Regions from separate parts of the Verrucosispora sp. WMMA2121 genome, predicted to be linked through region 2. Evidence: riboswitches for the same ligand, from Rfam matches in the RefSeq annotation. Region 2 holds a riboswitch; each other region holds the start of a gene.
What was found. Region 2 has a riboswitch for FMN ahead of ribD (bifunctional diaminohydroxyphosphoribosylaminopyrimidine deaminase/5-amino-6-(5-phosphoribosylamino)uracil reductase RibD). Riboswitches for the same ligand answer to the same signal wherever they lie in the genome.
Positions count from the first base shown of each region.

Region 1: it holds a riboswitch for FMN, as region 2 does, so the genes downstream of both, ribD (bifunctional diaminohydroxyphosphoribosylaminopyrimidine deaminase/5-amino-6-(5-phosphoribosylamino)uracil reductase RibD) here and ribD (bifunctional diaminohydroxyphosphoribosylaminopyrimidine deaminase/5-amino-6-(5-phosphoribosylamino)uracil reductase RibD) in region 2, are expected to answer to the same signal.
Region 3: it holds a riboswitch for FMN, as region 2 does, so the genes downstream of both, ribD (bifunctional diaminohydroxyphosphoribosylaminopyrimidine deaminase/5-amino-6-(5-phosphoribosylamino)uracil reductase RibD) here and ribD (bifunctional diaminohydroxyphosphoribosylaminopyrimidine deaminase/5-amino-6-(5-phosphoribosylamino)uracil reductase RibD) in region 2, are expected to answer to the same signal.

Region 1 covers NZ_JAPZBH010000006.1:21,820-29,557, reverse strand. Annotated here, with positions in the region: gene O7605_RS09080 (DUF5753 domain-containing protein) at 1-676, shown strand, start outside; gene O7605_RS09075 (DUF397 domain-containing protein) at 664-858, shown strand; gene O7605_RS09070 (septum formation family protein) at 1,212-2,096, opposite strand; gene O7605_RS09065 (septum formation family protein) at 2,183-3,070, opposite strand; gene rpe (ribulose-phosphate 3-epimerase) at 3,317-3,997, shown strand; gene O7605_RS09055 (response regulator) at 3,999-4,979, shown strand; FMN riboswitch at 5,037-5,209, shown strand; gene ribD (bifunctional diaminohydroxyphosphoribosylaminopyrimidine deaminase/5-amino-6-(5-phosphoribosylamino)uracil reductase RibD) at 5,358-6,419, shown strand; gene O7605_RS09045 (riboflavin synthase) at 6,422-7,042, shown strand; gene O7605_RS09040 (bifunctional 3,4-dihydroxy-2-butanone-4-phosphate synthase/GTP cyclohydrolase II) at 7,039-7,738, shown strand, end outside.
Region 2 covers NZ_JAPZBH010000005.1:65,859-73,596, forward strand. Annotated here, with positions in the region: gene hisG (ATP phosphoribosyltransferase) at 1-697, opposite strand, end outside; gene O7605_RS08885 (phosphoribosyl-ATP diphosphatase) at 745-1,008, opposite strand; gene O7605_RS08890 (ABC transporter substrate-binding protein) at 1,146-2,006, shown strand; gene ribH (6,7-dimethyl-8-ribityllumazine synthase) at 2,114-2,614, opposite strand; gene O7605_RS08900 (bifunctional 3,4-dihydroxy-2-butanone-4-phosphate synthase/GTP cyclohydrolase II) at 2,620-3,882, opposite strand; gene O7605_RS08905 (riboflavin synthase) at 3,879-4,499, opposite strand; gene ribD (bifunctional diaminohydroxyphosphoribosylaminopyrimidine deaminase/5-amino-6-(5-phosphoribosylamino)uracil reductase RibD) at 4,502-5,563, opposite strand; FMN riboswitch at 5,712-5,884, opposite strand; gene O7605_RS08915 (response regulator) at 5,942-6,922, opposite strand; gene rpe (ribulose-phosphate 3-epimerase) at 6,924-7,604, opposite strand.
Region 3 covers NZ_JAPZBH010000001.1:6,437-14,174, reverse strand. Annotated here, with positions in the region: gene ribH (6,7-dimethyl-8-ribityllumazine synthase) at 1-320, opposite strand, end outside; gene O7605_RS00080 (bifunctional 3,4-dihydroxy-2-butanone-4-phosphate synthase/GTP cyclohydrolase II) at 326-1,588, opposite strand; gene O7605_RS00075 (riboflavin synthase) at 1,585-2,205, opposite strand; gene ribD (bifunctional diaminohydroxyphosphoribosylaminopyrimidine deaminase/5-amino-6-(5-phosphoribosylamino)uracil reductase RibD) at 2,208-3,269, opposite strand; FMN riboswitch at 3,418-3,590, opposite strand; gene O7605_RS00065 (response regulator) at 3,648-4,628, opposite strand; gene rpe (ribulose-phosphate 3-epimerase) at 4,630-5,310, opposite strand; gene O7605_RS00055 (septum formation family protein) at 5,557-6,444, shown strand; gene O7605_RS00050 (septum formation family protein) at 6,531-7,415, shown strand.

The sequences.
Region 1 (7,738 bases), on a different contig from region 2:
CGTGGATCCCAAGACGGTTTCGCGGTGGGTCGCCCCGGGACGGGTGCCGCATCCCCGGCACCGCGCGGCGGCGGCTGCGGCGCTGGGGCGCGACATCGAGGACATCTGGCCGGACGTCTTGAAGCGGCGCGAGCCGGCCTGGCTGCGCCCCTGGGTGGAGACCGAACTCCAGGCGACCGCGTTACGGTCCTTCCAGGTGGCGGTCATCCCGGGGCTGTTGCAGACGCCCGAGTACGCCTCGGCGGTGCTCAGCAGCGGGCTGCTCGCCCCCGACGAGGTGGCCGGCTACGTCGAGACCCGGATGCGCCGGCAGGCGTCGGTCCTGGAACGGCGCAAACCGCCGCTCTTCGTCGCGGTCATCGACGAGTTCGCCCTCCGCCGCGGCGCCCCGGACATCATGCACCCGCAACTGGACCACCTGGTCAACCTGGCGCGGCGGCCCAACATCCTGCTGCACGTGCTGCCGCTGGACGCCGGCCTGCACCCGGGGCAGGCGGGGCCGTTCGTCATCGCGACGACCGAGGACGGCGACGTCGCGTACCTGGACGACCAGGCCGCCGGCCGGCTGACCGACGACACCGCCGCGCTCTGGTCCATTTGGGATACGCTGCGCTCGGTGGCGCTGCCGCGCCGCCAGACCATCGACTTCCTTGAGGCACGATCATGGCTGACCTGACCGGCGCCGTGTGGCGCACCAGCACCCGCAGCAGCTCGAACGGCGGCGACTGCGTCGAGGTCGCCGACAACCTTCCCGGCGTCGTCGGTGTCCGCGACTCGAAGGACCGGACCGGTCCGGCCCTGGCCTTCGCACCGGCGGCCTGGCAGGCGTTTGTCGCCCGACTCGCCGAGCAGCCCTGACCCGACCCGTCCACAGGCGCCCGTCCCCACCGGGGGGCGGGCGCTCCACCGTGACCAAACCGAGCCGCAAGACCCACCACCGCCCGGTCACCTCCCACATTCCGAAATCCCAACGATCCGCCAAGACCTTGGACAGTTTCCGTTAGCGCCTAACGGAAACTTTCCAAGATTGCGCGCGGCACCCGCCGCGGTGACGGCATCGGCGTGCGGGGCGGGCTGCTGTGCGGGGTGAGGGGTGGGGGTGTTGTGCCGTGGGTGGGCTGTCGGTGGGGACGAGGGGCTGAGGCTGTGTCAGGGTCGCGGCTCTGCCGCCACGGCCGAGGGCCGGGGCCCGAGGGGTGTGGCCGGGGGGCTCAGGTGATCGGGAGGGCGCGGGTGCCGGCGCCCTTCACCGAGCGGGTCAGGGTGCGGTCGCTCATCCAGAGGAAACACTTCACCGACCGGTTGCCGCTGCGCCACTCGCCCTCGGCGGGGTGGTAGAAGATGGTGCCGACCCGGAACTGGAGGTTGCCGTCGTCCGGCACCTTCGCATAGCGGGCGATGGCGCCGCGGCAACCACGATGGGCGCGCGCCGGGTTCTCCAGGAACTCCGACCAAGTGCTCTCCGGCGCCTGCCACAGACCGACGAACTCGGCCCGGTGCCGCGCGGTGCACTCGACGGCGACCATCTCGATCACCTCGTCGCCCTCGGTGCGGGCATTGAAGCAGCCGTGCCGCAGCGGTGACGCCTTGTCCAACACGCCGGTCAGGCTGGCTGTGCGCCGAACCGGCACCGGGGTGTCGAGCCCGCGTAGCTCGTGGACGTCGCAGCGGAACCAGCGGGCGCCGCCGGCCCATGCCGGCGGCGAGGGCAGGACGACGGTGAGTCCGATCCGGGCAGCGCGCCAGTCGCCGCCCATGATCCGACGGACCTGCCGGTCGCACTCGCCGAACGCGACGCGCATCCCCTCGCTGCCGACCTCCGGTGGCCGATTCCCGGTCACGTCGGTGAGGGTACCGACGTGCAGGGTCTCGGCCTGGTGCGGCTCGGCGCAGTCCACCGGGGCGTACGCGCTGAGGTAACCGACCTCCTGCGGTCGCCGGTGGCAGGTGCCGGAGTCGGGAGTGAAGGACGCGGGCACCGCCATCGACGCCCAGTCGTCGACCAGGTCACCGTCGGTGCCGGCCGGTCTGGTGCAGCCGGTCGCCGCCAACGCCACCACGGCACCCAGTGCGACTCCGGTCAACCATCGCCGCATCCCCGCCGACCTCCCGCTGCCGCCCGTCGAAGCGGCAGCATACGGTACCGGGATCGGACGGTGCCGGGGACGTTCGCGCGCCGTGCTCACGTCACGGGCAGTCCCCGCGGGCCGACGCCGCGCATCGAGCCGGTGAGCTTGCGGTCGTCGCTCCACAGGATGCACCGCACCCCCCGGTCGCCCTCCTCCCACTCCCGCTGCGAGGGCGGGTAGAAGATGGAACCGGCGCGGTAGGGCAGGTCGGCGTTGTTGGGCACGTCCGCGAAGGCGGCGATCAGCTCCATGCACCGTTTGTGGGCCCGGCCGGCCGAGGCGACGAACTGTTCCCAGCTCATGTCCTGCTCGACGTAGACACCGACGAACTCCGCGCCGTGCGGCTCGGTGCACAGCACCGGTGCCATGTAGTTCAGGCTGTCGCCGATCAGTTTCGGGTCGAAGCAGCGATGCACCAGCGGTGAGTCGCCGATCAGCGCGCCACGCAGGCTGCCGGTGCGGTTGACCGGCCGGGTGTTGTCGATGCTGTCGGTCTCGCTCAGGTCGCACCGGAACCAGCGGGCGCCGCCGTTCCAGGCCGGCACCGACGGCAGGGCGATGTTGAGCGTCAACCGGGCGGTGTGCCAGTCACCGCCGAGCACCAGCCGGGCCCGCTGATCGCACTCCGCCCGGGCGGTACGCAGCGCCGCCGACCCCGGCTCCGGACGCTCGCCCTCGGCGTCGTCGTCGGTGAACGTACCGACGTGGATGGTCTCGGCGAGGTGGTTGCGGGCGCAGTCCACGGTCTCGTACGTGCTCGCCTGCACGACCGAGGTGATCCGGGGCAGGCAGGCGTCGGTGGCCGGGACGAACATCGTGGGTGCCCGCAGTGTCTGCCAGTCGTCGGTGAGGTCGCCGTCGGTTCCGCCCGGCCGCACGCAGCCGCCGAGCACCATCGCAGCCACACTGGCCAGCGCCAGTGCCGCGAGCCACCGTCGCATCGTCCGCCCTTTCCGGGAGCTGCCGCCCGGCTGCCGGCTCCCGCGCCCACCGGCCTGCACGATACCGTCACCGTCCCCGATGGAGTGTTGCCGCGAATGGGTCGTCTGGCCAGTGGAAGCCGAGCTTCATTCCGTTTCACCGGTTCGAAGGGGGTCATTCTGCACCATTGGTCACCTCCGGGTCACCAGGCGTCCCGGTTGCTGGCACGCTGCCGTGGCCGCTGGCCACGTTCGTACACTGGCTCCGTGACCGTACCGCCGCCGATCGTCGCGCCCAGCATCCTCGCCGCCGATTTCTCCCGTCTCGCCGAAGAGGTGCGTGCCGTCGAGGACGCCGCGGACTGGCTGCATGTCGACGTCATGGACAACCACTTCGTGCCGAACCTGACCATCGGGCTGCCCGTGGTGCAGAGCCTGCGGGCCGCCACCAAGCTGCCCTTCGACGTACACCTGATGATCACCGACCCGCGGCGTTGGGCGCCTGGCTACGCCGACGCCGGGGCGTACAACGTCACCTTCCACGCCGAGGCCTGCGACGACCCGGTGGCGTTGGCCCGCGACCTGCGGGCGGCGGGCGCCAAGGCGGGGCTGGCGATCGACCGGGACACCCCGATCGAGCCGTACCTCGACCTGCTGCCGAGCTTCGACACGCTGCTGGTCATGACCATCAAGGCCGGGTTCGGCGGGCAGCGGTTCCTCCCGCAGTTGCTGGACAAGGTCCGCGCCGCGCGCCGGCACGTCGACGCCGGCCACCTGGAGCTGCGCATCGAGGTCGACGGCGGGATCGCCGCCGACACCATCGAACAGGCGGCCGAGGCAGGTGCCGACGCCTTCGTGGCCGGCACCGCCGTCTACGGCGCCGACGACCCGGCCGAGGCGGTACGCCGGCTGCGCGGGCTGGCCGAGCGCGCGGCGACCCGGGCCTGACGTGGAGACCTCCGACGATCGCAAGGACGTGATCCTCGTCGTCGACGACGACGAGGACATCGCCCGCTTCGTCGAGTTCAACCTGCGTCTGCAGGGCTTCGACGTGATCCTCGCCGCCGACGGCCAGGAGGCACTGGAGCTGATCGAACGCCAGCGGCCGGACCTGGCCGTGGTCGACCTGATGATGCCCCGGGTGGACGGGCTGGAACTGACCCGACGTCTGCGCGCCGACCCGATGACCGCCGCCCTGCCGGTGATCATGTTGACGGCTAAGGGAATGACCCAGGACAAGGTTCACGGGCTCAACGCCGGCGCCGACGACTACCTGGTCAAGCCCTTCGACAACGCCGAGTTGGTCGCCCGGGTCAGCTCCACGCTGCGGCGCAACAAGGAGTTCCGGGAGGTCTCCCCGCTGACCGGCCTGCCGGGCAACAGCCGGATCCGCCGGGAGATCGCTGACCGGGTCCGTGGCGGCGCGGACTACGCCGTCGGCTACATCGACATCGACCGGTTCAAGAGCGTCAACGACCGGTACGGGTTCGTCCGGGGCGACGGCTTCATCTCCGCGCTGGCCCGCAGCCTGCACCGGGCGGTGGTCGCGGTGGCCCTGCCGCCGGCCTTCCTCGGCCACGTCGGCGGCGACGATTTCGTCTTCGTGTGCACGCCCGAGCAGGTGCGGCCGCTCACCCTGCGGGTGTCGGCGGACTTCGAGAAGGCTGCGGACGCCCTCTACGATCCCACCGACCGGGAACGCGGTTACGTGGAGTTGAAGGACCGGCGCGGCAACATCCGCCGGGCGGCGCTGGTCACCCTCTCCATCGGGGTCGCGATCTCCGACACCGACAAGCGCATCACCGATCCGCTGGAGGCGATGACGGTCGCCTCCGAGATGAAGACCGTGGCCAAGAGCCAACCCGGCTCGTACGTGGCGGTGGACCGTCGTCGCGGTGTCGCCGACCCCGGTCACCGTCATGTGAAGTAGCTCGCCCGGGTGCCCCGACGCCCCGGCGGGCGTGTAAGACTTTGCTCAGTACCCACCACGCGCTGGCGGGACTCGGTGTAATTCCGAACCGGCGGTGATCCACGGTCCGACCGTGGTAAGCCCGCGACCCGGGAGCGGTTCGTCCGCCCGGTGGACCTGGTGAGAATCCGGGGCCGACGGTTGGGGGCGGCTCGTCCGCGCCCAGACAGTCCGGATGGGAGACAGCGCGCGGGACGGAAGGGGGCCGTGTGGCTCGCCGGGCTCCGGCGTGCGCGCGTCCCGACCGGGGCGGCTGTGCCGTACCCGGACTCCGCCTGCCCGTGGCCACCTGGCCGAACTCCCCGCCCGCGCGTACGAGCGAGAGGGCAACGGCAGGCGATGGCGAGCGTCTCCGTGGACGAGGCGATGCGTCGGGCGATCGAACTCGCGGCGCGCGGGCTCGGCACCACAAGTCCCAATCCCGTCGTCGGCTGCGTGCTGCTCGACGCCGACGGTGAGGTGGTCGGCGAGGGCTTCCACGCGTACGCCGGGGGACCGCACGCGGAGATCGTCGCGCTGGCCCAGGCCGGCAAGCGGGCCAAGGGTGGCACGGCGGTGGTCACCCTGGAACCCTGCGACCACGTCGGCCGCACCAGCCCCTGTAGCACCGCGCTGGTCCAGGCGGGGGTGGCCCGGGTCGTCATCGCGGTGCCGGATCCCAACCCGGTCGCCACCGGCGGCGCGGCCACGTTGCAGTCCGCCGGCATCCGGGTCGACGTCGGCGTCCGCGAGGCCGAGGCGGAGGCCGGCAACGTGGCCTGGCTGACCGCCATGCGCCGAGGCTGGCCGTACGTGATCTGGAAGTACGCGGCGACCCTCGACGGTCGTTCCGCGGCGGCCGACGGCACCAGCATGTGGATCACCTCCGAGGCTGCCCGGATGGACGTGCACGCGCTGCGCGCCACCGTCGACGCGGTGGTCGTCGGCGTCGGCACGGTCCTCGCCGACGATCCCCGGCTCACCGTGCGCAACCTGCGCGACGGCAGTCTGGCCATCCGGCAGCCGCTGCGCGTGGTGGTCGACTCGGCCGGGCGTACCCCGGACGACGCCCGGGTCCGCGACGGCGCCGCCCGCACCTGGGTGGCCACCGCCGCCGAGGTGGGCACCGGCCCGGACGGCGGGGTGGACCTGCCGGCGCTGCTCGCCGCCCTGCACACCCGGGGGATACGGGCGGTGCTGCTGGAGGGCGGCCCCCGGCTCGCCGGGGCGTTCCTCGCCGCTGGCCTGGTCGACCGGGTGGTCGGCTACCTCGCACCCCGGCTGCTCGGCGCCGGGCCAGCCGCGCTCGTCGACGCGGGTGTGAGCACCATCGCCGAGGCGATCGACCTGGAACTCACCGACGTTACGCAGGTCGGTCCCGACCTGCGGATCACCGCGCTGCCCCGGAAGAGGGAGGGCTAGGCATGTTCACCGGCATCGTCGAGGAACTGGGCGAGGTCGTCGGGATGACCCCGACGGCGGAGGACTCGACCCTGGTAGCGGTCCGTGGCCCACTGGTCACCTCCGACGCACGGCACGGCGACTCGATCGCGGTCAACGGCGTCTGCCTGACCGTCGTCGAGGTCGACGGCGGGGTGTTCACCGCCGACGTGATGGGCGAGACGCTGCGCCGCTCGGCGCTGGGCGCGCTGGGTACCGGCGACCGGGTCAACCTGGAGCGGGCCGCCGCGCTGGGCGGCCGCCTCGGCGGTCACCTGGTGCAGGGGCACGTGGACGGCGTGGGCGAGGTGCTCTCCCGCGAGCCGGCGGCGCGCTGGGAGACGGTCCGGTTCCGGTTGCCCGCCGCGCTGTCCCGCTACGTGGTGGAGAAGGGCTCGATCACCGTCGACGGGGTTTCGCTGACCGTCGCCGAGGTGGGCGACGACTGGTTCACCGTCGGCCTGATCCCCACCACCCTGTCGGCGACCACCCTCGGCAGCCGGTCCGTCGGTGATCCGGTCAACCTGGAGGTGGACGTGCTGGGCAAGTACGTCGAGCGGCTGCTGGGCGCTCGCGCGGCCGACGGGGCGGAGGTGCCGGCATGACCTTCGCCGACATCGAGCAGGCCCTGGCCGAGATCGCCGCCGGCCGCCCGGTCGTGGTGGTCGACGACGCCGACCGGGAGAACGAGGGCGACCTGATCTTCGCGGCCGAGCTGGCCACCCCGGAACTGCTGGCCTTCACGGTGCGGCACACCTCGGGCTTCATCTGCGTACCGCTCACCGAGAGCGAGTGCGACCGGCTCGACCTGCCGCCCATGCACCACACCAACCAGGACCGGCGGCAGACCGCGTACACGGTGACCGTCGACGCGCGGGAGGGGGTGACCACCGGCATCTCGGCGGCCGACCGGGCGCACACCATCCGGCTGCTCGCCGACCCGGCCACCGGATCGACGGACCTGGCCCGTCCCGGGCACGTGGTGCCGCTGCGGGCCCGTCCGGGTGGGGTGCTGCGCCGTCCCGGGCACACCGAGGCGGCCGTCGACCTGACCCGGCTGGCCGGGCTGCGCCCGGCCGGGGTGCTCTGCGAACTGGTCAACGACGACGGCACCATGATGCGGCTGCCGGACCTGGAGAAGTTCTGCGCCGAGCACTCGCTGACCCTGGTCACCATCGCGGATCTGATCGCCTACCGGCGGCGTACCGAGAAGCAGGTCGAGCTGGTCGCCGACGCCCGGATGCCCACCGAGCACGGAGTGTTCCGGGCGCTGGGCTACCGCAGCGAGTACGACTCGGCCG
Region 2 (7,738 bases):
ACTCGATACCCGGGGTGAGCGAGCTGGCCCGGTCCAGCAGCCCGGCCGGCACGTCGTAGGCGAGCATCACGTAGCGGCGGGCCACCAGCACCCCGTGCAGCCGGCGCATCAGCTGCTCGGCCTGCGGGTGCGCCGCCGCGCCGGTGCGGCGGACCAGCACCGCCGAGGACTTCAGCAGGGGCTCACCGAAGACCACCAGACCGGCCTGACGCAGCGTGGCTCCGGTCTCGACCACGTCGGCGACCACGTCGGCGACACCCAGCCGGATGGCGTTCTCCACCGCACCGTCGAGCCGGATGACGTCGGCCTTGACGCCCAGCTCGGCGAGGTGCCGCTCGACCAGCCCCGGGTACGCGGTGGCGATCCGGTGCCCGCCCAGCTCCCGTACGTCGTCGACGTCGTCCGGACGGGCGGCGAACCGGAAGGTGGCCCGCCCGAAGTTCAGGTCGACCACCTCCTCGGCCGGCGCACCGGAGTCGATGAGCAGGTCCCGGCCGGTGATGCCGACGTCCAGGTCACCGGAGCCGACGTAGGTCGCGATGTCCTTCGGGCGCAGGTAGAAGAATTCGATGTCGTTCGCCTGGTCACGGCAGACCAGGTCCTTGGTGTCGGTGCGCTGGCGGTAGCCCGCCTCACGCAGCATCTGGGCGGCCGAATCGGCCAGCGCGCCCTTGTTGGGTACGGCGACACGCAGCATGACGGGAGTGCTCCTTCGATCGGGTCTCTGGTCGACGGCGGGGGCACTCACAGATGTCGGTAGACGTCCTTCAGGTCCAGACCACTGGCGAGCATCAGCACCTGGACCTGGTAGAGCAGCTGGGAGATCTCCTCCGCGGTGCGCTCGGGCCCCTCGTGCTCGGCGGCCATCCACGACTCGGCGGCCTCCTCGACGACCTTCTTGCCGATGAAGTGCACGCCCTTCTCCAGTGCGGCGACCGTGCCCGAGCCGGGGGTGCCGGCCGCGGCCTTGGCCTGCAACTCCGCGAACAACTCCTCGAACGTCTTCACGGAGACGGATTCTCGCAGTCGCCGAGGGTCGCCCCGAGCACCGGGTCGGTGGTGACCGGTGGACGGGACCGGCGCACCTGGCGGAGCGGTGGGACAACCCTTCGATCCTCGCCTATGTTGGTCGTACGCTGTCCGCCATGGTCACCACCCCGCGTACCCTCGCCTTCGCCTCCGCGGCGGCCGTCCTGCTCGCGGCCAGCGCCTGCACGCCGCAGGCCCAGCCCGCGCCCATGCCGACCGTGTCGATGGCGTGCGCCAAGGACAGCCTGCCCACCCAGTCGCCGGGCACCCTCACCGTCGCCACCGGCGAGCCGGCCGAGGCGCCGTGGTTCGTCGACGACCAGCCGGCCAACGGCAAGGGTTTCGAGTCCGCCGTCGCCTACGCGGTGGCGGAGCAGCTCGGCTACGCCCGCGACGACGTCACCTGGACCCGGGTGCCGTCCGACGCCGCCGTCGCCGCCGGGCCGAAGACCTTCGACTTCGGCATCGACAGGTACCCGATGACCGATGAGCACCGGCAGGCGGTCGACTTCTCCGCGCCGTACTACCTGGTCCGGCAGGCGGTGGTCGCGCTGGAGTCCTCCAAGATCGCCGACCGGAGGGCGCTGACCGAGCTGCGGGACGCCCGGCTCGGCGCCCGGACCGGCACGGCCGGCTACCAGGCCATCACCGATCTGGTCCGGCCGAAATCCGAACCGAGGACCTACAAGTCCGACGACGAGGCCACGAAGGCGCTGCGCGGCGGGCGGATCGACGGCCTGGTGGTGGACCTGCCCACCGCGTTCGACCTCACCGGCGGGGAGATCGACGACGCGGTGGTCGTCGGACAACTGCCCCAGGTGGGCAGCCCGGAGGCGTTCGGACTGCTGCTGGCAAAGGACTCGCCGCTGGCCGGCTGCGTCAGCGCGGCGGTCGGGCAACTCGCCGCCGAGGGCGTCCTCGAACAACTCGAACAACAGTGGCTCACCCAGGCCGCCAAGGCCCCCGACCTCACCTGACTCGGCCCTCCCCCGCCCTCCACCTCAAGTGTTGATCAAGAAGTTTTCGTCGCCCGAGCACGGTTTCTTGACGCGAACTTCTTGATCAACCGGGCAGGGGGTGGGGGTCAGGAGGTGAAGCCGACGCGCTGATTGGCGGAGGTGGCGACCTGGCGGATGGCCAGGGCGGCGTCGAGGGCGGCCACCGTCGACGACCAGCCCTTGTCCTCGGCGGAGTCGGGCAGGCCGGCGCGGTCGCGGGCCTGCTCGATGGTGTCCACGGTCAGCACGCCGTGGGCGACCGGCTTGCCCTCGTCCAGGGCGACCCGGGTCAGCCCGTCGGTGACCGACCGGCAGACGTAGTCGAAGTGGGCGGTGGCACCGCGCACCACCACGCCGAGGGCGACCACCACGTCGCAGCGCCGCGCCAGCGCCTGCGCCACCACCGGTAGTTCCACCGAGCCGGCCACCCGGGCCACCACCGCCCGGGCGCCGCACGCCTGCGCGGCGGCCACCGCCCGGTCGAGCATGTGGTCGGTCAGGTCACCGTGCCATTTTGCGGCGACCACACCGACGGTCATCCCGGCCGCGTCGACCGGAGCCGAACCCGGCTCCCCGAAACCCGCCATCTCGCCTACGCTCCGATCTCTGTGCCCGGCACCGTACGCCCCATCGGCGCTTCGGCGGCCTCGTCCAGCTGGTCCAGCAGGTGCCCCATCCGGTCCCGCTTGGTCCGCAGGTACCGTACGTTCTCCGGGTGCGGGCGCACCGGCAGCCCCTCGCGGCCGGTGATGGTCAGGCCGTAGCCCTCCAGCCCCGCCCGCTTGGCCGGGTTGTTGGTCAGCAGTCGCATCGAGCGCACCCCGAGGTCGTAGAGGATCTGCGCGCCGGTGCCGTAGTCGCGCGCGTCGGCCGGCAGCCCCAGGTCGAGGTTCGCGTCCACCGTGTCCCGGCCCTGGTCCTGCAACTGGTACGCCTGGAGCTTGTGCAGCAGCCCGATGCCGCGCCCCTCGTGGCCCCGCACGTAGAGCACCACGCCCCGTCCCTCGCGAGCCACCCGGTCCAGGGCGGCGTTGAGCTGCGGGCCGCAGTCACAGCGCACCGACGAGAAGACGTCACCGGTCAGGCACTCCGAGTGCACCCGGACCAGCACGTCGCGGCCGTCGCCGAGGTCGCCCATCACCAACGCCACGTGCTCGGCCGAGTCGTACTCGCTGCGGTAGCCCAGCGCCCGGAACACTCCGTGCTCGGTGGGCATCCGGGCGTCGGCGACCAGCTCGACCTGCTTCTCGGTACGCCGCCGGTAGGCGATCAGATCCGCGATGGTGACCAGGGTCAGCGAGTGCTCGGCGCAGAACTTCTCCAGGTCCGGCAGCCGCATCATGGTGCCGTCGTCGTTGACCAGTTCGCAGAGCACCCCGGCCGGGCGCAGCCCGGCCAGCCGGGTCAGGTCGACGGCCGCCTCGGTGTGCCCGGGACGGCGCAGCACCCCACCCGGACGGGCCCGCAGCGGCACCACGTGCCCGGGACGGGCCAGGTCCGTCGATCCGGTGGCCGGGTCGGCGAGCAGCCGGATGGTGTGCGCCCGGTCGGCCGCCGAGATGCCGGTGGTCACCCCCTCCCGCGCGTCGACGGTCACCGTGTACGCGGTCTGCCGCCGGTCCTGGTTGGTGTGGTGCATGGGCGGCAGGTCGAGCCGGTCGCACTCGCTCTCGGTGAGCGGTACGCAGATGAAGCCCGAGGTGTGCCGCACCGTGAAGGCCAGCAGTTCCGGGGTGGCCAGCTCGGCCGCGAAGATCAGGTCGCCCTCGTTCTCCCGGTCGGCGTCGTCGACCACCACGACCGGGCGGCCGGCGGCGATCTCGGCCAGGGCCTGCTCGATGTCGGCGAAGGTCATGCCGGCACCTCCGCCCCGTCGGCCGCGCGAGCGCCCAGCAGCCGCTCGACGTACTTGCCCAGCACGTCCACCTCCAGGTTGACCGGATCACCGACGGACCGGCTGCCGAGGGTGGTCGCCGACAGGGTGGTGGGGATCAGGCCGACGGTGAACCAGTCGTCGCCCACCTCGGCGACGGTCAGCGAAACCCCGTCGACGGTGATCGAGCCCTTCTCCACCACGTAGCGGGACAGCGCGGCGGGCAACCGGAACCGGACCGTCTCCCAGCGCGCCGCCGGCTCGCGGGAGAGCACCTCGCCCACGCCGTCCACGTGCCCCTGCACCAGGTGACCGCCGAGGCGGCCGCCCAGCGCGGCGGCCCGCTCCAGGTTGACCCGGTCGCCGGTACCCAGCGCGCCCAGCGCCGAGCGGCGCAGCGTCTCGCCCATCACGTCGGCGGTGAACACCCCGCCGTCGACCTCGACGACGGTCAGGCAGACGCCGTTGACCGCGATCGAGTCGCCGTGCCGTGCGTCGGAGGTGACCAGTGGGCCACGGACCGCTACCAGGGTCGAGTCCTCCGCCGTCGGGGTCATCCCGACGACCTCGCCCAGTTCCTCGACGATGCCGGTGAACATGCCTAGCCCTCCCTCTTCCGGGGCAGCGCGGTGATCCGCAGGTCGGGACCGACCTGCGTAACGTCGGTGAGTTCCAGGTCGATCGCCTCGGCGATGGTGCTCACACCCGCGTCGACGAGCGCGGCTGGCCCGGCGCCGAGCAGCCGGGGTGCGAGGTAGCCGACCACCCGGTCGACCAGGCCAGCGGCGAGGAACGCCCCGGCGAGCCGGGGGCCGCCCTCCAGCAGCACCGCCCGTATCCCCCGGGTGTGCAGGGCGGCGAGCAGCGCCGGCAGGTCCACCCCGCCGTCCGGGCCGGTGCCCACCTCGGCGGCGGTGGCCACCCAGGTGCGGGCGGCGCCGTCGCGGACCCGGGCGTCGTCCGGGGTACGCCCGGCCGAGTCGACCACCACGCGCAGCGGCTGCCGGATGGCCAGACTGCCGTCGCGCAGGTTGCGCACGGTGAGCCGGGGATCGTCGGCGAGGACCGTGCCGACGCCGACGACCACCGCGTCGACGGTGGCGCGCAGCGCGTGCACGTCCATCCGGGCAGCCTCGGAGGTGATCCACATGCTGGTGCCGTCGGCCGCCGCGGAACGACCGTCGAGGGTCGCCGCGTACTTCCAGATCACGTACGGCCAGCCTCGGCGCATGGCGGTCAGCCAGGCCACGTTGCCGGCCTCCGCCTCGGCCTCGCGGACGCCGACGTCGACCCGGATGCCGGCGGACTGCAACGTGGCCGCGCCGCCGGTGGCGACCGGGTTGGGATCCGGCACCGCGATGACGACCCGGGCCACCCCCGCCTGGACCAGCGCGGTGCTACAGGGGCTGGTGCGGCCGACGTGGTCGCAGGGTTCCAGGGTGACCACCGCCGTGCCACCCTTGGCCCGCTTGCCGGCCTGGGCCAGCGCGACGATCTCCGCGTGCGGTCCCCCGGCGTACGCGTGGAAGCCCTCGCCGACCACCTCACCGTCGGCGTCGAGCAGCACGCAGCCGACGACGGGATTGGGACTTGTGGTGCCGAGCCCGCGCGCCGCGAGTTCGATCGCCCGACGCATCGCCTCGTCCACGGAGACGCTCGCCATCGCCTGCCGTTGCCCTCTCGCTCGTACGCGCGGGCGGGGAGTTCGGCCAGGTGGCCACGGGCAGGCGGAGTCCGGGTACGGCACAGCCGCCCCGGTCGGGACGCGCGCACGCCGGAGCCCGGCGAGCCACACGGCCCCCTTCCGTCCCGCGCGCTGTCTCCCATCCGGACTGTCTGGGCGCGGACGAGCCGCCCCCAACCGTCGGCCCCGGATTCTCACCAGGTCCACCGGGCGGACGAACCGCTCCCGGGTCGCGGGCTTACCACGGTCGGACCGTGGATCACCGCCGGTTCGGAATTACACCGAGTCCCGCCAGCGCGTGGTGGGTACTGAGCAAAGTCTTACACGCCCGCCGGGGCGTCGGGGCACCCGGGCGAGCTACTTCACATGACGGTGACCGGGGTCGGCGACACCGCGACGACGGTCCACCGCCACGTACGAGCCGGGTTGGCTCTTGGCCACGGTCTTCATCTCGGAGGCGACCGTCATCGCCTCCAGCGGATCGGTGATGCGCTTGTCGGTGTCGGAGATCGCGACCCCGATGGAGAGGGTGACCAGCGCCGCCCGGCGGATGTTGCCGCGCCGGTCCTTCAACTCCACGTAACCGCGTTCCCGGTCGGTGGGATCGTAGAGGGCGTCCGCAGCCTTCTCGAAGTCCGCCGACACCCGCAGGGTGAGCGGCCGCACCTGCTCGGGCGTGCACACGAAGACGAAATCGTCGCCGCCGACGTGGCCGAGGAAGGCCGGCGGCAGGGCCACCGCGACCACCGCCCGGTGCAGGCTGCGGGCCAGCGCGGAGATGAAGCCGTCGCCCCGGACGAACCCGTACCGGTCGTTGACGCTCTTGAACCGGTCGATGTCGATGTAGCCGACGGCGTAGTCCGCGCCGCCACGGACCCGGTCAGCGATCTCCCGGCGGATCCGGCTGTTGCCCGGCAGGCCGGTCAGCGGGGAGACCTCCCGGAACTCCTTGTTGCGCCGCAGCGTGGAGCTGACCCGGGCGACCAACTCGGCGTTGTCGAAGGGCTTGACCAGGTAGTCGTCGGCGCCGGCGTTGAGCCCGTGAACCTTGTCCTGGGTCATTCCCTTAGCCGTCAACATGATCACCGGCAGGGCGGCGGTCATCGGGTCGGCGCGCAGACGTCGGGTCAGTTCCAGCCCGTCCACCCGGGGCATCATCAGGTCGACCACGGCCAGGTCCGGCCGCTGGCGTTCGATCAGCTCCAGTGCCTCCTGGCCGTCGGCGGCGAGGATCACGTCGAAGCCCTGCAGACGCAGGTTGAACTCGACGAAGCGGGCGATGTCCTCGTCGTCGTCGACGACGAGGATCACGTCCTTGCGATCGTCGGAGGTCTCCACGTCAGGCCCGGGTCGCCGCGCGCTCGGCCAGCCCGCGCAGCCGGCGTACCGCCTCGGCCGGGTCGTCGGCGCCGTAGACGGCGGTGCCGGCCACGAAGGCGTCGGCACCTGCCTCGGCCGCCTGTTCGATGGTGTCGGCGGCGATCCCGCCGTCGACCTCGATGCGCAGCTCCAGGTGGCCGGCGTCGACGTGCCGGCGCGCGGCGCGGACCTTGTCCAGCAACTGCGGGAGGAACCGCTGCCCGCCGAACCCGGCCTTGATGGTCATGACCAGCAGCGTGTCGAAGCTCGGCAGCAGGTCGAGGTACGGCTCGATCGGGGTGTCCCGGTCGATCGCCAGCCCCGCCTTGGCGCCCGCCGCCCGCAGGTCGCGGGCCAACGCCACCGGGTCGTCGCAGGCCTCGGCGTGGAAGGTGACGTTGTACGCCCCGGCGTCGGCGTAGCCAGGCGCCCAACGCCGCGGGTCGGTGATCATCAGGTGTACGTCGAAGGGCAGCTTGGTGGCGGCCCGCAGGCTCTGCACCACGGGCAGCCCGATGGTCAGGTTCGGCACGAAGTGGTTGTCCATGACGTCGACATGCAGCCAGTCCGCGGCGTCCTCGACGGCACGCACCTCTTCGGCGAGACGGGAGAAATCGGCGGCGAGGATGCTGGGCGCGACGATCGGCGGCGGTACGGTCACGGAGCCAGTGTACGAACGTGGCCAGCGGCCACGGCAGCGTGCCAGCAACCGGGACGCCTGGTGACCCGGAGGTGACCAATGGTGCAGAATGACCCCCTTCGAACCGGTGAAACGGAATGAAGCTCGGCTTCCAC
Region 3 (7,738 bases), on a different contig from region 2:
CCCTCGTCCAGGGCGACCCGGGTCAGCCCGTCGGTGACCGACCGGCAGACGTAGTCGAAGTGGGCGGTGGCACCGCGCACCACCACGCCGAGGGCGACCACCACGTCGCAGCGCCGCGCCAGCGCCTGCGCCACCACCGGTAGTTCCACCGAGCCGGCCACCCGGGCCACCACCGCCCGGGCGCCGCACGCCTGCGCGGCGGCCACCGCCCGGTCGAGCATGTGGTCGGTCAGGTCACCGTGCCATTTTGCGGCGACCACACCGACGGTCATCCCGGCCGCGTCGACCGGAGCCGAACCCGGCTCCCCGAAACCCGCCATCTCGCCTACGCTCCGATCTCTGTGCCCGGCACCGTACGCCCCATCGGCGCTTCGGCGGCCTCGTCCAGCTGGTCCAGCAGGTGCCCCATCCGGTCCCGCTTGGTCCGCAGGTACCGTACGTTCTCCGGGTGCGGGCGCACCGGCAGCCCCTCGCGGCCGGTGATGGTCAGGCCGTAGCCCTCCAGCCCCGCCCGCTTGGCCGGGTTGTTGGTCAGCAGTCGCATCGAGCGCACCCCGAGGTCGTAGAGGATCTGCGCGCCGGTGCCGTAGTCGCGCGCGTCGGCCGGCAGCCCCAGGTCGAGGTTCGCGTCCACCGTGTCCCGGCCCTGGTCCTGCAACTGGTACGCCTGGAGCTTGTGCAGCAGCCCGATGCCGCGCCCCTCGTGGCCCCGCACGTAGAGCACCACGCCCCGTCCCTCGCGAGCCACCCGGTCCAGGGCGGCGTTGAGCTGCGGGCCGCAGTCACAGCGCACCGACGAGAAGACGTCACCGGTCAGGCACTCCGAGTGCACCCGGACCAGCACGTCGCGGCCGTCGCCGAGGTCGCCCATCACCAACGCCACGTGCTCGGCCGAGTCGTACTCGCTGCGGTAGCCCAGCGCCCGGAACACTCCGTGCTCGGTGGGCATCCGGGCGTCGGCGACCAGCTCGACCTGCTTCTCGGTACGCCGCCGGTAGGCGATCAGATCCGCGATGGTGACCAGGGTCAGCGAGTGCTCGGCGCAGAACTTCTCCAGGTCCGGCAGCCGCATCATGGTGCCGTCGTCGTTGACCAGTTCGCAGAGCACCCCGGCCGGGCGCAGCCCGGCCAGCCGGGTCAGGTCGACGGCCGCCTCGGTGTGCCCGGGACGGCGCAGCACCCCACCCGGACGGGCCCGCAGCGGCACCACGTGCCCGGGACGGGCCAGGTCCGTCGATCCGGTGGCCGGGTCGGCGAGCAGCCGGATGGTGTGCGCCCGGTCGGCCGCCGAGATGCCGGTGGTCACCCCCTCCCGCGCGTCGACGGTCACCGTGTACGCGGTCTGCCGCCGGTCCTGGTTGGTGTGGTGCATGGGCGGCAGGTCGAGCCGGTCGCACTCGCTCTCGGTGAGCGGTACGCAGATGAAGCCCGAGGTGTGCCGCACCGTGAAGGCCAGCAGTTCCGGGGTGGCCAGCTCGGCCGCGAAGATCAGGTCGCCCTCGTTCTCCCGGTCGGCGTCGTCGACCACCACGACCGGGCGGCCGGCGGCGATCTCGGCCAGGGCCTGCTCGATGTCGGCGAAGGTCATGCCGGCACCTCCGCCCCGTCGGCCGCGCGAGCGCCCAGCAGCCGCTCGACGTACTTGCCCAGCACGTCCACCTCCAGGTTGACCGGATCACCGACGGACCGGCTGCCGAGGGTGGTCGCCGACAGGGTGGTGGGGATCAGGCCGACGGTGAACCAGTCGTCGCCCACCTCGGCGACGGTCAGCGAAACCCCGTCGACGGTGATCGAGCCCTTCTCCACCACGTAGCGGGACAGCGCGGCGGGCAACCGGAACCGGACCGTCTCCCAGCGCGCCGCCGGCTCGCGGGAGAGCACCTCGCCCACGCCGTCCACGTGCCCCTGCACCAGGTGACCGCCGAGGCGGCCGCCCAGCGCGGCGGCCCGCTCCAGGTTGACCCGGTCGCCGGTACCCAGCGCGCCCAGCGCCGAGCGGCGCAGCGTCTCGCCCATCACGTCGGCGGTGAACACCCCGCCGTCGACCTCGACGACGGTCAGGCAGACGCCGTTGACCGCGATCGAGTCGCCGTGCCGTGCGTCGGAGGTGACCAGTGGGCCACGGACCGCTACCAGGGTCGAGTCCTCCGCCGTCGGGGTCATCCCGACGACCTCGCCCAGTTCCTCGACGATGCCGGTGAACATGCCTAGCCCTCCCTCTTCCGGGGCAGCGCGGTGATCCGCAGGTCGGGACCGACCTGCGTAACGTCGGTGAGTTCCAGGTCGATCGCCTCGGCGATGGTGCTCACACCCGCGTCGACGAGCGCGGCTGGCCCGGCGCCGAGCAGCCGGGGTGCGAGGTAGCCGACCACCCGGTCGACCAGGCCAGCGGCGAGGAACGCCCCGGCGAGCCGGGGGCCGCCCTCCAGCAGCACCGCCCGTATCCCCCGGGTGTGCAGGGCGGCGAGCAGCGCCGGCAGGTCCACCCCGCCGTCCGGGCCGGTGCCCACCTCGGCGGCGGTGGCCACCCAGGTGCGGGCGGCGCCGTCGCGGACCCGGGCGTCGTCCGGGGTACGCCCGGCCGAGTCGACCACCACGCGCAGCGGCTGCCGGATGGCCAGACTGCCGTCGCGCAGGTTGCGCACGGTGAGCCGGGGATCGTCGGCGAGGACCGTGCCGACGCCGACGACCACCGCGTCGACGGTGGCGCGCAGCGCGTGCACGTCCATCCGGGCAGCCTCGGAGGTGATCCACATGCTGGTGCCGTCGGCCGCCGCGGAACGACCGTCGAGGGTCGCCGCGTACTTCCAGATCACGTACGGCCAGCCTCGGCGCATGGCGGTCAGCCAGGCCACGTTGCCGGCCTCCGCCTCGGCCTCGCGGACGCCGACGTCGACCCGGATGCCGGCGGACTGCAACGTGGCCGCGCCGCCGGTGGCGACCGGGTTGGGATCCGGCACCGCGATGACGACCCGGGCCACCCCCGCCTGGACCAGCGCGGTGCTACAGGGGCTGGTGCGGCCGACGTGGTCGCAGGGTTCCAGGGTGACCACCGCCGTGCCACCCTTGGCCCGCTTGCCGGCCTGGGCCAGCGCGACGATCTCCGCGTGCGGTCCCCCGGCGTACGCGTGGAAGCCCTCGCCGACCACCTCACCGTCGGCGTCGAGCAGCACGCAGCCGACGACGGGATTGGGACTTGTGGTGCCGAGCCCGCGCGCCGCGAGTTCGATCGCCCGACGCATCGCCTCGTCCACGGAGACGCTCGCCATCGCCTGCCGTTGCCCTCTCGCTCGTACGCGCGGGCGGGGAGTTCGGCCAGGTGGCCACGGGCAGGCGGAGTCCGGGTACGGCACAGCCGCCCCGGTCGGGACGCGCGCACGCCGGAGCCCGGCGAGCCACACGGCCCCCTTCCGTCCCGCGCGCTGTCTCCCATCCGGACTGTCTGGGCGCGGACGAGCCGCCCCCAACCGTCGGCCCCGGATTCTCACCAGGTCCACCGGGCGGACGAACCGCTCCCGGGTCGCGGGCTTACCACGGTCGGACCGTGGATCACCGCCGGTTCGGAATTACACCGAGTCCCGCCAGCGCGTGGTGGGTACTGAGCAAAGTCTTACACGCCCGCCGGGGCGTCGGGGCACCCGGGCGAGCTACTTCACATGACGGTGACCGGGGTCGGCGACACCGCGACGACGGTCCACCGCCACGTACGAGCCGGGTTGGCTCTTGGCCACGGTCTTCATCTCGGAGGCGACCGTCATCGCCTCCAGCGGATCGGTGATGCGCTTGTCGGTGTCGGAGATCGCGACCCCGATGGAGAGGGTGACCAGCGCCGCCCGGCGGATGTTGCCGCGCCGGTCCTTCAACTCCACGTAACCGCGTTCCCGGTCGGTGGGATCGTAGAGGGCGTCCGCAGCCTTCTCGAAGTCCGCCGACACCCGCAGGGTGAGCGGCCGCACCTGCTCGGGCGTGCACACGAAGACGAAATCGTCGCCGCCGACGTGGCCGAGGAAGGCCGGCGGCAGGGCCACCGCGACCACCGCCCGGTGCAGGCTGCGGGCCAGCGCGGAGATGAAGCCGTCGCCCCGGACGAACCCGTACCGGTCGTTGACGCTCTTGAACCGGTCGATGTCGATGTAGCCGACGGCGTAGTCCGCGCCGCCACGGACCCGGTCAGCGATCTCCCGGCGGATCCGGCTGTTGCCCGGCAGGCCGGTCAGCGGGGAGACCTCCCGGAACTCCTTGTTGCGCCGCAGCGTGGAGCTGACCCGGGCGACCAACTCGGCGTTGTCGAAGGGCTTGACCAGGTAGTCGTCGGCGCCGGCGTTGAGCCCGTGAACCTTGTCCTGGGTCATTCCCTTAGCCGTCAACATGATCACCGGCAGGGCGGCGGTCATCGGGTCGGCGCGCAGACGTCGGGTCAGTTCCAGCCCGTCCACCCGGGGCATCATCAGGTCGACCACGGCCAGGTCCGGCCGCTGGCGTTCGATCAGCTCCAGTGCCTCCTGGCCGTCGGCGGCGAGGATCACGTCGAAGCCCTGCAGACGCAGGTTGAACTCGACGAAGCGGGCGATGTCCTCGTCGTCGTCGACGACGAGGATCACGTCCTTGCGATCGTCGGAGGTCTCCACGTCAGGCCCGGGTCGCCGCGCGCTCGGCCAGCCCGCGCAGCCGGCGTACCGCCTCGGCCGGGTCGTCGGCGCCGTAGACGGCGGTGCCGGCCACGAAGGCGTCGGCACCTGCCTCGGCCGCCTGTTCGATGGTGTCGGCGGCGATCCCGCCGTCGACCTCGATGCGCAGCTCCAGGTGGCCGGCGTCGACGTGCCGGCGCGCGGCGCGGACCTTGTCCAGCAACTGCGGGAGGAACCGCTGCCCGCCGAACCCGGCCTTGATGGTCATGACCAGCAGCGTGTCGAAGCTCGGCAGCAGGTCGAGGTACGGCTCGATCGGGGTGTCCCGGTCGATCGCCAGCCCCGCCTTGGCGCCCGCCGCCCGCAGGTCGCGGGCCAACGCCACCGGGTCGTCGCAGGCCTCGGCGTGGAAGGTGACGTTGTACGCCCCGGCGTCGGCGTAGCCAGGCGCCCAACGCCGCGGGTCGGTGATCATCAGGTGTACGTCGAAGGGCAGCTTGGTGGCGGCCCGCAGGCTCTGCACCACGGGCAGCCCGATGGTCAGGTTCGGCACGAAGTGGTTGTCCATGACGTCGACATGCAGCCAGTCCGCGGCGTCCTCGACGGCACGCACCTCTTCGGCGAGACGGGAGAAATCGGCGGCGAGGATGCTGGGCGCGACGATCGGCGGCGGTACGGTCACGGAGCCAGTGTACGAACGTGGCCAGCGGCCACGGCAGCGTGCCAGCAACCGGGACGCCTGGTGACCCGGAGGTGACCAATGGTGCAGAATGACCCCCTTCGAACCGGTGAAACGGAATGAAGCTCGGCTTCCACTGGCCAGACGACCCATTCGCGGCAACACTCCATCGGGGACGGTGACGGTATCGTGCAGGCCGGTGGGCGCGGGAGCCGGCAGCCGGGCGGCAGCTCCCGGAAAGGGCGGACGATGCGACGGTGGCTCGCGGCACTGGCGCTGGCCAGTGTGGCTGCGATGGTGCTCGGCGGCTGCGTGCGGCCGGGCGGAACCGACGGCGACCTCACCGACGACTGGCAGACACTGCGGGCACCCACGATGTTCGTCCCGGCCACCGACGCCTGCCTGCCCCGGATCACCTCGGTCGTGCAGGCGAGCACGTACGAGACCGTGGACTGCGCCCGCAACCACCTCGCCGAGACCATCCACGTCGGTACGTTCACCGACGACGACGCCGAGGGCGAGCGTCCGGAGCCGGGGTCGGCGGCGCTGCGTACCGCCCGGGCGGAGTGCGATCAGCGGGCCCGGCTGGTGCTCGGCGGTGACTGGCACACCGCCCGGTTGACGCTCAACATCGCCCTGCCGTCGGTGCCGGCCTGGAACGGCGGCGCCCGCTGGTTCCGGTGCGACCTGAGCGAGACCGACAGCATCGACAACACCCGGCCGGTCAACCGCACCGGCAGCCTGCGTGGCGCGCTGATCGGCGACTCACCGCTGGTGCATCGCTGCTTCGACCCGAAACTGATCGGCGACAGCCTGAACTACATGGCACCGGTGCTGTGCACCGAGCCGCACGGCGCGGAGTTCGTCGGTGTCTACGTCGAGCAGGACATGAGCTGGGAACAGTTCGTCGCCTCGGCCGGCCGGGCCCACAAACGGTGCATGGAGCTGATCGCCGCCTTCGCGGACGTGCCCAACAACGCCGACCTGCCCTACCGCGCCGGTTCCATCTTCTACCCGCCCTCGCAGCGGGAGTGGGAGGAGGGCGACCGGGGGGTGCGGTGCATCCTGTGGAGCGACGACCGCAAGCTCACCGGCTCGATGCGCGGCGTCGGCCCGCGGGGACTGCCCGTGACGTGAGCACGGCGCGCGAACGTCCCCGGCACCGTCCGATCCCGGTACCGTATGCTGCCGCTTCGACGGGCGGCAGCGGGAGGTCGGCGGGGATGCGGCGATGGTTGACCGGAGTCGCACTGGGTGCCGTGGTGGCGTTGGCGGCGACCGGCTGCACCAGACCGGCCGGCACCGACGGTGACCTGGTCGACGACTGGGCGTCGATGGCGGTGCCCGCGTCCTTCACTCCCGACTCCGGCACCTGCCACCGGCGACCGCAGGAGGTCGGTTACCTCAGCGCGTACGCCCCGGTGGACTGCGCCGAGCCGCACCAGGCCGAGACCCTGCACGTCGGTACCCTCACCGACGTGACCGGGAATCGGCCACCGGAGGTCGGCAGCGAGGGGATGCGCGTCGCGTTCGGCGAGTGCGACCGGCAGGTCCGTCGGATCATGGGCGGCGACTGGCGCGCTGCCCGGATCGGACTCACCGTCGTCCTGCCCTCGCCGCCGGCATGGGCCGGCGGCGCCCGCTGGTTCCGCTGCGACGTCCACGAGCTACGCGGGCTCGACACCCCGGTGCCGGTTCGGCGCACAGCCAGCCTGACCGGCGTGTTGGACAAGGCGTCACCGCTGCGGCACGGCTGCTTCAATGCCCGCACCGAGGGCGACGAGGTGATCGAGATGGTCGCCGTCGAGTGCACCGCGCGGCACCGGGCCGAGTTCGTCGGTCTGTGGCAGGCGCCGGAGAGCACTTGGTCGGAGTTCCTGGAGAACCCGGCGCGCGCCCATCGTGGTTGCCGCGGCGCCATCGCCCGCTATGCGAAGGTGCCGGACGACGGCAACCTCCAGTTCCGGGTCGGCACCATCTTCTACCACCCCGCCGAGGGCGAGTGGCGCAGCGGCAACCGGTCGGTGAAGTGTTTCCTCTGGATGAGCGACCGCACCCTGACCCGCTCGGTGAAGGGCGCCGGCACCCGCGCCCTCCCGATCACCTGAGCCCCCCGGCCACACCCCTCGGGCCCCGGCCCTCGGCCGTGGCGGCAGAGCCGCGACCCTGACACAGCCTCAGCCCCTCGTCCCCACCGACAGCCCACCCACGGCACAACACCCCCACCCCTCACCCCGCACAGCAGCCCGCCCCGCACGCCGATGCCGTCACCGCGGCGGGTGCCGCGCGCAATCTTGGAAAGTTTCCGTTAGGCGCTAACGGAAACTGTCCAAGGTCTTGGCGGATCGTTGGGATTTCGGAATGTGGGAGGTGACCGGGCGGTGGTGGGTCTTGCGGCTCGGTTTGGTCACGGTGGAGCGCCCGCCCCCCG